Regions from separate parts of the Isoptericola haloaureus genome, predicted to be linked through region 3. Evidence: riboswitches for the same ligand, from Rfam matches in the RefSeq annotation. Region 3 holds a riboswitch; each other region holds the start of a gene.
The links. A riboswitch is a leader RNA that binds a small molecule or an ion and turns the genes downstream of it on or off. The one in region 3 is predicted to bind S-adenosylmethionine.
Positions count from the first base shown of each region.

Region 1 (3,186 bases), on a different contig from region 3:
CAGATCATCGGACGCCCGGGTGGGGAGCTGACGCTGCTGGCGCTGGCCGGTCAGCTCGAGGACGTGCTGCGCTGGCCGGAGAGGCACCCGCCGGTCTGGTGACCGGCACGCGACCGCCGAGATCGACTCACCCGGACCGAGATCGACGTACCGTGCGTCGATCTCGGTCCGGGTGAGTCGATCTCGGCGGTCGAGAGGTGAGGAGGTCGGGTCAGGCGTCCTCGGGCAGGCAGCCGAACGCCTCGTCGCCGCCGGGACCCGCGGTGGCGAGCAGGCCGGCCAGCCCCGACCCCTCGGGGACGGGACGCGGGTCGTCGACGACGATCCACAGGCCGTCGACGACGTCGTAGCGGGCCTGCGGGCCGTCGGCCACGAGGGCGGCGACGGCGGCGACGAGCCGCTCCACCTCCTCGCCGGCGGTGCCGACGCCGACCGAGGAGCGCACCGCTCCCGCGCCGTAGCCGAGGCGGGACAGCAGCGGGTGGGCGCAGAACCGGCCGTCGCGCACGCCGATGCCGTGCTCGGCCGAGAGGTAGGCGGCGACCTGGCCGGGCTCGTACCCGGCGACCGTGAAGGTCACGACACCGACGGTGTCAGGGGCGTCGGACCACAGCCGCACGACCTCGACCCCGGCGATGCTCTCCAGCCCGTCGACGAGCCGGGCCCGCAGCGCGTTCTCGTGGGCGCGCAGCGCGTCGGCGTCGAGGGCGGCCAGCGACTCGCACGCGGCGGCGAGCGCCACCGCGCCCAGCACGTTGGGCGACCCGGCCTCGTGGCGGGCGGGCCCGTCGTGCCAGTCGGTCCGCTCCACCCGCACGCTGCGCACGGCCCCGCCGCCGGCGAGGTAGGGCGTGCCGGTGTCGAGCCAGTCGCGGCGGCCGACGAGCACGCCGGCGCCGAACGGTGCGTAGGTCTTGTGCCCGGAGAAGGCGAGGTAGTCGACACCGGTCTCGGCCAGGGAGAAGCGGCGGTGCGGCACGAGCTGGGCGCCGTCGAGCAGCACCCGCGCGCCGGCCGCGTGGGCGGTGGCGACGACGTCGGCCACGGGCAGCGTCTCCCCGGTCACGTTGGAGGCACCGGTGACCGCGAGCAGGGCGTACCCGCGGCCCGCGGCGAGGCCGGCGGCGAGCTCGTCGCGGATCGCCGCCACGGTCTCGGCGACGGTGTCCCGCCCGGTGACGACGGTGGCGTCGGCAGAGCGCTGCCAGGGCAGGAAGTTCGCATGGTGCTCGACGTCGAGGACGAGCACCCGGCCGGGCGTGCCGTCGTCGGACGCGGGCACGCACCCGGCGAGCAGGTTGAGCGCGTCGGTCGTGTTGCGCACGAGCAGCGTGACGTCGTCGTCCCGCGCGCCGACGAACTCGCCGATCACGCGCCGGGACTGCTCGTACAGGGTGGTGGACACCTGGGAGAGGTATCCGGCACCGCGGTGCACGGAGGCGTAGAGCGGCAGCGTCTGCGTGATGCGGTCGGCGACGTCCTGCAGCGCCGGGGCGGACGCGGCGACGTCGAGGTTGGCGTAGGGCACCCGGCGGCCGTCCACCAGCGGTGCGGGGGTGTCGTGCCCGACGACGGGCAGCACCGGGGCCAGGTCGCCCACGGTGGGGGTCCCCGGACAGGCGGGGGTCTCGGCGATCGCGGTCATGGCGTCCTCCCTCTGCGTTCCGGGGAGCTGCCTCCCCGCGCTTGCCCGACGCCGGTCGGCGTCGTGCCTGGTCGTCACCCGGGGCACCCCGCCGCGAGGGGAGGGTTGCCGGCCAGCGAGCCGGGGCTTGGCGCTGGCGCTCTTGACCTGCCGTCAGGTTCACCGATCGGGGATTCCGTGTCAACCAATGGGCGAGCCTTCTCAGGATCTGGGACGCGGGGGTCCGCCGGGGCCTACCAGACGGCCGGACCCTCGCGGTCGAAGAACCCGCCGGTCGGCCCGTCGGCGCCGATGGACGCGAGGCGCACGATCACCTCCGCACCCTCCTCGACGGTCTGCTCCCCGCGGTGCTCGGTGAGGTCGGTGGGCGTCGCCCCGGGGTCGACGGCGTTGAACCGGATGTCGGGGAACGCCGCCGCGTACTGCGACGTGACCATGACGAGCGCGGTCTTCGAGGCGTTGTAGTCCAGGAGCGGGAACGCGGACTCCGGACGTCCGGGGTCCCGCGTCGCCGCCAGCGAGCCCATGCCGCTGCTCACGTTGACGACCACCGGGGCCTCGCTGCACCGCAGCAGCGGCAGGAAGGCTCCGGTGACACGCACGGGGCCGAACACGTTCGTGTCGAACGTGTGCAGCATGTCGTCGCCGGTCACCTCGTCGATGCGGCCGAGCTTGGCGGCGCCGCGCACCCCGGCGTTGTTCACCAGGACGTCGAGGCGCCCCTCCTCCGCACGGACGTGCTCGGCGGCGGCCCGGACGGAGTCGTCGTCGGTGACGTCGAGCCGGACGAAACGCGCACCGGTCTCGTGCGCGGCGTCCGTCCCGCGCCCGACGTCCCGGGCGGCGAGGTAGACGGTGTGGCCGTCGCGGAGGAGGCTGCGGGTGGTCTCGAGCCCGAGACCCTTGTTGGCTCCGGTGACGAGGGCGATGGACATGGTGGCTCCCGATGGTCGTGGTGAGGTCGTGCCGTCGGGTCCAGCCTCCGGCCGGCGAGGCCGCACAGGCAGTACCTCGCCGAGCCGGTGGACAGCGGGTACCAGGCTGCGGGACGCCAGGGTGCGCATACTGGAGCGGTGAGCCGGCAGACGGAGCTGGGGCGTTCGCTGCACGCCTGGCGGGACCGGACGGATCCTGCCGCCGCGGGTGTGCCCGCCGTCGGTGTGCGTCGGGCGCCAGGGCTGCGCCGTGAGGAGCTGGCCCGGCTTGCCGGCCTGTCCGTGGACTACGTGGTCCGGCTCGAGCAGGGTCGGGCCACGTCCCCCTCGACCCGGGTGCTGTCGGCGCTGGCCCGGGCGCTGCGCCTGACGACCGCCGAACGCGACCACCTCTACCTTCTGGCGGGCCATCAGCCACCTGGTCCGGGCCACGTGTCGGACCAGGTCCCGCCGGGCGTGCGCCGACTGGTCGACCAGCTGCACGCGGCACCGCTGAGCGTGTACGACGCCGCCTGGAACCTGGTGCTGTGGAACCCGTTGTGGGCCGCGCTCCTCGGGGAGGCCGTCGGAGGGCCGGGCCGCGAGCGCAACCTCGCCTGGAGGCAC
Region 1 covers NZ_JBAGLP010000118.1:846,886-850,071, forward strand. Annotated here, with positions in the region: gene V5O49_RS14030 (amidase) at 1-102, shown strand, start outside; gene V5O49_RS14035 (aminotransferase class V-fold PLP-dependent enzyme) at 212-1,645, opposite strand; SAM riboswitch class IV at 1,678-1,793, opposite strand; gene V5O49_RS14040 (SDR family NAD(P)-dependent oxidoreductase) at 1,879-2,580, opposite strand; gene V5O49_RS14045 (helix-turn-helix domain-containing protein) at 2,719-3,186, shown strand, end outside.
Region 1: another riboswitch for S-adenosylmethionine. It lies ahead of V5O49_RS14035 (aminotransferase class V-fold PLP-dependent enzyme); the one in region 3 lies ahead of V5O49_RS02530 (methylenetetrahydrofolate reductase).

Region 2 (3,186 bases), on a different contig from region 3:
GCCGGGCTCCTGGAGGAAGAAGCGCGAGTACTCGACGAAGCCGACGAGGACGACATCGTTGCCACCATGGAGGAGCTCATCCCGAAGCAGCACCTCGTTGAGGAGCAGCTCAACCTCCGCCTCGGCCGCTCGACAACTCATTGAGCCGAATGCCAGCCAGTTCTTCCGCAACGGACGAGGTCCACACCTCGGGTCTTCTTCGATTGTGCCCTGCTGCCGTCAACGACCCTCGCGACCAGTTCGTGTTGACGAGGTTGCATGCCGTGGCGGCACGCGCCATCGTCGCCGGTCAGTTGATGCGCACAGCCCGCACGACGTCCCGCTCGGTCAGTTCATGCACTGTCGCTTGCAGGGACCGATGGGGCGGGATCGTGGCGAGGTCGAAGATCGCCTCCCACGACGCTTCGATCTCAGCGCGCAGGTCGAGCGGCCAGAGAGCGAGCGCCACGCGGTCGAAGCAACGAGTGCGCTCGTCCCACGCGTCCCACTCGACGTCGAACCGACGTCCCCACTCGGCATCGGTCTCACCGGGAAGCGGAGCGATGTTGATGCACCGGTTGAGTACCTGGTGCCAGTCGATGTAGTCCGACAACAGCACCCGGTCGCGTGCGACCCGGAGGGTCAGCAGAACGGAGCCCGGAACTTGGCGAGCGTGTTCGACGACGGCGGTACGCGGTGTTCGAGCCCAGGCCCAGAGCATGCCGTTTCCGGTGGTCGGAAGTCGGTGGCGCATCTGCTCGGCCATCCAGCCGTAGGCCTCGCTGAAGTCCGGATCCCCCAGCATCGGGTCGCCGCACAGGACACCGTCACGGGCTAGCACCTGGTACGCCTCGCGGGATTGCAGGGTCACCAGCGTCAGCATTCCGCTGGTCAGGTCTGGCGTCCTGAGCCGGGGGACGGTGACGACCCGGGCCAACCGGTGCGGCAGTCGTTCGTAAGGGCGCAGAGACGCCACCGATGTGCGATGAACGCCCGACACGGTCACCGTGCCGACCTGTCAGGCAAGGTCCGGGCGTGGACGCGGAAGCGGCGGAGATTCATCACGGCCGACGGTACGGGCTGCCGCCGACGCTCATCGTCGAAGGTCATCGGATCCAGCCCATGTCGGCGGCATGCGATACGTTCTGTCCAGGTCAAGAGCGGCCAGCGACACGCCCTCCGCGTGCTGGTCCGGCAACCGCGTGACCTCGCGCACGGTGCCTCGGAGGGAGACCGGCCCGACGGTGACCGTCGTCGGGAAGTGCGAAGGGAGTACTTGTGGTCCAGGACAAGGTTCTGCTCGAGAGCGGTCGGGTGGAGCGACGCCCCGATACCCAGACCGTCCAAGCTCTGGCGACCCGCGGCGCCAGCGCGATCACCGTCGGACAACTGTGCACGGCATGCCTGGTGGGCGACTGGCCGATGTCGATGTTCCGGCAGGCCCAGACCTTGTGCGACACGTGCACGGCCTTGGACCGCGAGGTCGCCAGAAGGTCCGGCTTGGCGGAGGGAACCCGCGCCGGACGCTTCCCCGGACAGTCGGCGAGAATCGGTGGTCTGAACGACCAGCACGATCCAGACTGGGAGCCCATCCGGCAGGCGCACGACTACCGGCGGGGAGAGTTGGCAGGGGTCTTCCTGCGCGCTCGTTCGCTCGGCGTCGTCCAGCTCGAGGAGCGGCACCTCGGCCAGGCGCCGATCGAGGTCATCCCGATCGACGTCCTGCGCCGTCACGACCTGATCCCGGCGGACATGCCCGGCCGAGTCCGCAGGTTCGCCGACTGGTTGCAGGCACTCGACCCGGAGGGATACCGACGGCGGTCTGCCACCCTGTCCGACGTAGACACCCTCAGCAATGTGCTGATCGCCCACGAGCGAAAGCGGCAGCGCGCCCGGTCCCGCGCCGAACTCGACCGAGCCGTCCGGGACGCCGCACGCCTCTCGCGTGCGCTGGCCAACTCCGCAGTGGGGGTGATCGGGTCTTGGCGCTGCGGCGGGTAGGCACCGATGTCGGTGTCTCGTCTCGATATGGACTCGAGGACCCGAGTCAGCCCTCGCGGCCGGCGCTGGTGTCGATCAGGGCGTAGGCGGTTGGGCCGGCGATAGGGGCGACGAGGACCGGTGTCGACTCCCCGATGTGCCAGACACCAACGCCCTGCGGCAGCGACGCGAGCAGGTCGGCCTCGGCCTGGGTGGGGCGCACGATCTCGTCGAGCAGCGCCATCGAGGCCGCGGACTGCTTGTAGAGGATCTTGATCGCCGACTTGGTGATGATGCCCTTGACCTGGTTGCGGTGCGCCGAGCCGGCCTCGCCAAACTGGGTGATGTCGGCGAGCTCGTGGAAGATCAGCCAGTTGGAGCACCGCCACTGGCTCGTCATACGCAGCCGCTCGTCCATCGCGCGGGCCTGGGCGCGGTTGCGGAGCTCGTCCCAGCCTTCCTCAGACACCACGCACCGCCAGCGGCCGTCACCCGAGCGCAGGGTCGCGTCGATCCACGCCGAGGTCGCGGCCTGGGCAATCGCCCGCAATTCCGGCGCGGCGCCGACGATGGCGGACGTGTCGACGACGGTGATCGGCGCCACCGGGTCGAGAGCCACGGTGGAGTCGCCGTCGAACATACCGGCCAACGGCCCGCGGACGAGGCGGCCAAGCACCAGACGTAGCGCCGTGGGCGCCTCGGCTCCGGCGTCGCCGAGTTCGTCGCGCAGGGTCGACGGCGGCCGCTCGAGCCAATCGACGACGGCCGCGACGGTCGCCACCACGTCGCCAGAGTCGATGGCTTCGACGACGCGGTCCAGGACGGTGCGCTCGAACTCGTCGAGCACCCGGCCTGGTCGCAGGGTCGTGCAGATCGACTCCAGGGCGAGCGATCGCCTGGAGCCGACGAGCCCACGCCACGTGGCCGGGTCGACGTCGGGCGGGCGGGTGCCTTCGTCGAGCGGGTTGATGACGTTGCCGCTGCCCGGTCCGACGGCGACGACCTGCCCGCTGAGCGCCCGAGCCAGCGGCACCCATTCGCCCTTGGGGTCGGAGGAGACGATGACCTGGCGGCCCCATCCGATCTCGCGCAGCATCGCGGTCTTGACGCAGAAGGACTCCTTGACTTCCTACGCGAGCTCCTCGAACTCGCGCGCGACACCGTCGCGGCCGAGAAGGCCGTCAACGAGGTGCCCCGCGAAGAGCAGGGCAAGGCCGCACTCACCGA
Region 2 covers NZ_JBAGLP010000116.1:90,108-93,293, forward strand. Annotated here, with positions in the region: gene V5O49_RS05900 (hypothetical protein) at 1-144, shown strand, start outside; gene V5O49_RS05905 (DUF3841 domain-containing protein) at 290-985, opposite strand; SAM riboswitch class IV at 1,132-1,249, shown strand; gene V5O49_RS05910 (hypothetical protein) at 1,258-1,980, shown strand; gene V5O49_RS05915 (hypothetical protein) at 2,027-3,055, opposite strand; gene V5O49_RS05920 (hypothetical protein) at 3,149-3,186, shown strand, end outside.
Region 2: another riboswitch for S-adenosylmethionine. It lies ahead of V5O49_RS05910 (hypothetical protein); the one in region 3 lies ahead of V5O49_RS02530 (methylenetetrahydrofolate reductase).

Region 3 (3,186 bases):
CCCGGCGAGCGTCTGGGCGACCTTGACCTCCATGGTCGCCGGCTCGACGGCGGGGGTGTCGTCCTCGTCGACCTCGGGCGCCGGGGCGGGCTCGGGCTCGACGGCGGGTGCGGGCGCGGGCTCCGGGGTCGGCTCGGTCTTCTTCCTGCGGCTCTTCGCGGCCGACGCCGGCGCCTCGGCGGTCTCGGTGGCCGGGGACGACGCCGTGCTGCGGCGTCCGCCACCACGCGTCGTCGAGCCTCCGGAGCGCTTGCCCGACGACTTCTTGCGGGAGGTCTGCTCGGTCTCGTCGGGGACGTCGACGCCCTCGAGGCGGTCGTAGAAGAGGAACTCGTCGCAGGCACCCGGCAGCAGGCGGGAGGTGGACTTCTCGACCCCGACGCCGATGACGTTCTTGTCGAGCTCGCGCAGCTTGGTGACCAGCGGCGAGAAGTCGGAGTCGCCGGTGCACATGACGAACGTGGTGATGTAGTCGCGCTCGAACGCCATCTCGATCGCGTCGACGACCATCTTGATGTCGGCGGCGTTCTTGCGCGAGGCGCCCATGCGCTGCGGCATCTCGATGAGCTCGACCTGGTGGCGGGTCAGCATCCGCCGGTCCTCGTCGAAGTACGACCAGTCGGCGTACGCCCGGCGGGTGACCACCCGGCCACGCACCGCCAGGGCGTCCGCGATCGGGCCGAAGTCGAACTGCATCCCACCCAGGTGCTCCCGGGCGCCGAGCGCCAGGTTCTCGTAGTCGAGGAAGACGGCCAGGCGCTCTTCACGTTCCATGGCCCCCACCCTACGGCCCAGGGCCCGACGGGCCCTGTCGGCGCTGCGGCGCCGCCCCTGGCCGCTCGTCCGTCGGCGACTCGTCGCGTCGACGTGAGACGCTCGACGGACCTGCCGTCCGCAGCCCCCAGGAGGAACCCGTGCGTGCGATCGTGTTCACCGAGCTCGGCGGACCCGAGGTCCTGCACCCCGCCGACGTCCCGGCGCCGGAACCGACCGCCGGCCAGGTCCGTGTGCGCGTCGAGGCAGCCGCCGTCAACGGCTGGGACCTCAAGACCCGCGCCGCCCGGATCCCCGGCGTCCCCCTGCCGGAGTTCCCCGCCGTGCCCGGTCTGGAGGTCGCGGGCGTCGTGGAAGCCGTCGGCGACGGCGTGACGGGCGTGCAGCCCGGTGACCGCGTCGTCGGGTTCGCCGACACCGGCGGGTACGCAGAGCTGGCCCTGACCTCCACCTTCGCCCCGGTCCCGGACGGCCTCGACCCGACCCGGGCCGTCACCGTGCCGGTCTCGGCGGAGACGGCACGCCGCACGCTGCGCGCGCTCGGGGTGGCCGACGGCGACACCCTGCTCGTGCACGGCGCCTCCGGGTCGGTGGGCGAGCTCGCCGTGCAGCTCGCCCGGCGCCGGGGTGCGACGGTGATCGGCACCGCGTCGCCGGCGAAGCAGGAGCGGGTCACGACGGTCGGCGCCACGGCGACCACCTACGGGCCGGGCCTGGTCGAGCGGGTGCGCGACCTGGCGCCGTCGGGCGTCGACGCGGTCCTGGACACCTCCGGCGCGGGCGTCCTGCCCGACTCGATCACGCTGCGCGGCGGGACGGAGCGCATCGTCACCATCGCCGACCCGGCGGCGGCCGACCTCGGGGTCACCTTCAGCTCCGGCGCCCGGCGCGACCGCGACGCCCTGGCGGAGGACGTCGCCGCCCTCGCGCGCGGCGACCTCACCACGACGCTCGGGGACGTCCTGCGGCTCGACGACGCGGCACGCGCCCACGCGCTGGTCGAGAGCGGCCGGAGCGACGGCAAGGTCGTGCTCGTCCCCTGAGTCGCCTCCCCCCGTTCAGCCACCCCACCACATTCGTCTCACCATGCGACATTGCTTGTCCGCGAGGTGAACTGCCCCGTAGGGTCGGACGACAAGCCATCCAGAGCGGCCGAGAGTCCTGGCTCGACGACGCCGCAGCAACCCGTTCTCCGACGGAAGCCTCCCGAGGACGAAGGTGCTCAACACCAGGCCCGATGGAGTGACGCATGGTCGCCGAGGCACCGACGTACCCGTACCGCCCGACGGTGAGCTTCGAGCTCATGCCGCCGCGGCGGCCCGACGCCGCACCCAGGTTCTGGGAGACGGCACGCCGGCTCGTGGCCGCGCGCCCCGACTTCGTCTCGGTGACCTACGGCGCCGGCGGCGGCGACCGCGACACCGCCCGCGACGTCGTCTCCCGCCTGCTGGCCGGCACTCCGGTGCTGCCGATCGCGCACCTGACCTGCGTGGGCGCCTCGCGGGAGAACGTCTCGGAGGTCGTCGACGAGTTCCTCGAGGCCGGCGTGCGGTCGTTCCTCGCGCTGCGCGGCGACCCGCCGCAGGACCAGCCCGACTGGCGCCCCCCGGCCGGCGGCGTGCACTCGGCCGTGGAGCTCGTGCACCTGCTGCGTGAGGTCGAGGCCCGCCGCTGCGCCGCGGACCCGGCCGCCGCCGTGCGCGGCGCCGCCCGCCCGTTGACGATCGCGGTGGCCACCTTCCCCGACGGCAACGTCCAGGCCGGGACGACCCGCACCCAGGAGGTGCACCGCCTGCTGGAGAAGCAGCAGGCCGGCGCCTCCTTCGCCATCACCCAGTTCTTCTACGAGGCCGACTCGTACACCGACTTCGTCGCCGAGGCCCGCACGGCCGGCGTGACGATCCCGATCCTCGCCGGGCTGCTGCCCACGACCGAGCCGCGCCGGCTCCGTCGTGTCGAGGAGCTCACCGGCGTCCAGGCGCCCCAGCACCTGCTGGACGCCCTGGACGCCCGGCCGGACCCGGAGGCGCAGTACGCCTACGGGACCGCGTACGGCACCGAGCTCGCCCAGCGCGTGCTCGACGCCGGCGCCCCCGGCCTGCACGTGTACACGTTCAACAAGTACCGCCCCGCTCTGGACCTGCTCGAGGGTGTTCACCTCGGCGGCCGGACGACGACGCCCGACGACGCGGCGCCCGACGTCCGAGACCTGGCCGGCCGGCCGTGGGTACCGAGCATCCCGACCCCCGCACCGGCCGTCCCCTGAGCCGACGTCCCGCTCCCCCGCGCCGCCCACCGCGACGCCGGGGTGCGCCGTCGTCCCCAGAGGCCGCCCACGTGCCCGCGAAAGGACTGCTCATGACCTCTCCGACCCCCACCGACACCACACCGTTCGCCCACGGCACGATCCTC
Region 3 covers NZ_JBAGLP010000105.1:120,393-123,578, forward strand. Annotated here, with positions in the region: gene V5O49_RS02520 (NYN domain-containing protein) at 1-774, opposite strand, end outside; gene V5O49_RS02525 (NADP-dependent oxidoreductase) at 915-1,817, shown strand; SAM riboswitch class I at 1,911-2,018, shown strand; gene V5O49_RS02530 (methylenetetrahydrofolate reductase) at 2,024-3,040, shown strand; gene metE (5-methyltetrahydropteroyltriglutamate--homocysteine S-methyltransferase) at 3,133-3,186, shown strand, end outside.

Region 4 (3,186 bases), on a different contig from region 3:
CCCGGGGGATCCGCCGTCGGGCACCCGGAGCCGAGGATCGATCTCGTTCGATCACCGGCTCGACGAAGGAGCGATCATGTCCGACCAGCAGCAGCACCCCGCGTGGTCTCCGCAGACCCCGCAGCAGCCCGCCCCGCAGGGCCAGGTCCCGCAGCAGCCCGTTCCTCCGGGCGGGTCCGGAGCGCCGCAGGCTCCCGAGCCGGGGCCGCAGAAGAGCTGGTTCGCGCGCCACAAGGTCCTCACCGGCCTCGGCGTGCTCGTCGGGATCGCCGTCGTCGGCGCCGCGTTCGGCGGTGGCGGCGACGAGGCGCCGGCGGACGCGGGCACGACGGCGGAGGTCGCCTCCGAGGACGCCGCGACGACCGAGGACTCCGGTCAGGACGCCGGGACCGACGACGGCGCGGCCGCGGACGGTCAGGACGCGGCCGATGCCGAGGAGCAGGCGGAGGAGCCCGCCACCGACGCCGCGGACCTGCCGGGGCTCGGCGACGCCGCGCGCGACGGCAAGTTCGAGTTCACGGTGACCGAGCTCGAGGACGGCGTGGCGCAGATCGGGAACGAGTACCTCAACACCGAGGCCCAGGGGCAGTTCGTGCTCGTCCACATGGCGGTGGAGAACATCGGCGACGAGGCGCAGTACTTCGACGGCAGCAGCCAGAAGCTCGTCGACACCGAGGGTCGCACGCACTCGGCGGACTCCGAGGCGGCGATCTACCTCGACGACTCGAACAGCTTCCTCAACGAGATCAACCCGGGTAACACCGTGGACGGCGTCGTCGTCTTCGACGTGCCGACGGACGCGACGCCCGCCACGCTCGAGCTGCACGACTCGGCGTTCTCCGGCGGTGTCGAGGTCTCGCTGCAGTGAGACCGGACGTCCGGGGCGGGCCGTCGCGGTTGCGGCCCGCCTCCGGTGTCGGGTAGACATCTGCCCAGGTCAACGAGTGATCGGCGACACGTCCTCCGCGTGCCGATCCGGCAACCGCGCTCCTCGCGCACGGTGCCTCAGGAGGAAGACCGGCCTCGCGCCGACCGGCGCGGGGAAGAGCGGGGTCGCCGACGGCCTCCGGGCTCGTTCGCGCGTCCGGGTGGCTGTCGGCCGGCTCCCCGGACGAAGGAGCAGAGATGTTTCCCGAGCTCGACGAGCAGGTCCTCGCCCGGCTGCCCTGGGAGATCCACGAGCAGCACAGGAACTCGTACCACCTGGCGATGTTGAGCTGTGCGGTGCGCGACCAGGCCGGGCGCGGGCTGCGGTGGGTGGACCGGCACCGCCTGGCGTCGTGGCGTGGGAGTCTGCGGGAGGTCAACGCGGTCGTCGTCTACGACTGGAAGACGCCCGACGGCTTCTACGTCGTCCCCAGGCTTGAGGGCGACGGCGACCTCACGCGCCCGCCGATGGTGGGGGAGGCCGCGTGACCGCCGGGGCCGCCGGTGCGCAGCCCCTACGCGTCCCGCGAGAGCGTGCCGGTGGCGACGTCGACGCGGTAGTGCTCGTCGTCGTCCCCGAGGTCGACCTCGACCTCCCAGTAGGCGAGGCCGTCGTCCTCCTCGAGCTCGGCCTTGTCCAGGACGCCGCCCGAGGACTCGACGACGCGGACGATCGCCTCGCTCAGGCTGACCTGCGCGCGTCCGAGGGCCTCGCGGTCGTCGTCGCCGAGGTCGTCGCGCTTCGTGTCGGTCGTCGCGATGCCGGTGTCGTCCGCCTCGGCCTTCACCTTCAGGCGATCGTCGCCCTGCGTGAGCTCCAGCTTCCAGCGCGTGCCGTCGTCGTCGCCCTCGACCTTGAAGGCGCCCGCGCCGAAAGTCGCCTCCATCGCGGCGATGGTCTGCAGGGCGCGGTCGGTGTGCGGGTCGAACGACGGGTAGGTGGGGGTGTCGGCCGGCTCGGGCTCCTGGGCCCGCGGGCTCGGGGTGTCCGACGGCGACGGGCTGGGGCCCGCCGACGGCTCGGTCGGCGTGCTGCTCGGTGCGGGCGACGTCTCCGCGGGGGAGGCAGCCGGCGTGGCGGCGTCCGGAGCGGGCGCCACGTCGGCGGAGCAGGCTGCGAGGGCGAGGCCCGCCGCGACGACGACGGCACCGGTGCGGGCCGCGCGTCGGGCCGGGGCGAGGCGGTGGGCAGGGCAGGACGGCATGGCGGCCATTGTGGCGGAGATGGACGGGAGCGGGACATGTGCTCGCTGTAAGACCCGGGGAGGGTGAAATCAGGTGAATCGTCACACCAACTCTTGGAACGTCCGTGACCTGAAACGATTCGTCAGGTACCAAAGGAGCATGCCCCGCACGCACCCCTCGACGCCCGACTTCCCGGACGACGGCGGAGCCGAGCGAGCGGTCTGGGAGGCGCTGCGCGCGGAGCTCCCGGACGACGTCGTGGTCTGCCACGGTGTGAACCTGCAGGAGTACGACCAGGAGTACGAGATCGACCTCCTCGTCGCCTGGCCCGGCGTCGGCATCGCCGTCATCGAGGTCAAGGGCGGGTACATCGAGCGGTCCGGCGGGTCCTGGTACCAGGGCAGCGGCGACGCGCGGCACCGCATCCAGCCGGTCCGGCAGGTGCAGAGCGCCCGCCACGTGCTGCAGGCGCTGCTGCGCGAGCGGGGCGAGCCGGCGTCGTCGTCGCGCACCGCGCACCTCGTGGCGTTCCCGCACCGCTACGTCTCGGGCGGGTGGGACTCGTTCGACCTGCCGCGGGACATGGTGATCGGGCGCGACGACCTCGAGAGCCCCGGCGGGGTGGCGGAACGCGTCAAGCACGCGATCGAGCGGCACGGCCAGGGGTACGCCCCGCTGGACGAGGACGCGCTGGACGGACTCGTCGCCTGCGTGGCCGGCGGGTTCCCCAGCCAGTCGGAGCACCTGACGCGCGCGCTGGAGCACGAGACCCGGCTCGAGCAGATGACCCGTGACCAGGTGCAGATCCTGCGGGCCCTCTCGCAGGTGCGGCGGATGCGGGTGGTCGGCGGCGCCGGCTCGGGCAAGACCTACCTGGCGCTGGAGCAGGCCCGACGGCGGACCCGGGCGGGGGAGCGGGTGGCGCTGCTGTGCTACTCGCGGGGCCTCGGCCGCTACTTCCAGCGGATCACCGCGACCTGGCCCCGCCGCGACCAGCCCGCCTACGTCGGCCTCTTCCACGAGCTGCCGGTCTCCTGGGGCGCGGTCGGCGGGCGCGACGACGACCCCGACTAC
Region 4 covers NZ_JBAGLP010000118.1:1,087,599-1,090,784, reverse strand. Annotated here, with positions in the region: gene V5O49_RS15105 (DUF4352 domain-containing protein) at 77-868, shown strand; SAM riboswitch class IV at 936-1,054, shown strand; gene V5O49_RS15100 (hypothetical protein) at 1,126-1,416, shown strand; gene V5O49_RS15095 (PepSY domain-containing protein) at 1,443-2,132, opposite strand; gene V5O49_RS15090 (nuclease-related domain-containing DEAD/DEAH box helicase) at 2,272-3,186, shown strand, end outside.
Region 4: another riboswitch for S-adenosylmethionine. It lies ahead of V5O49_RS15100 (hypothetical protein); the one in region 3 lies ahead of V5O49_RS02530 (methylenetetrahydrofolate reductase).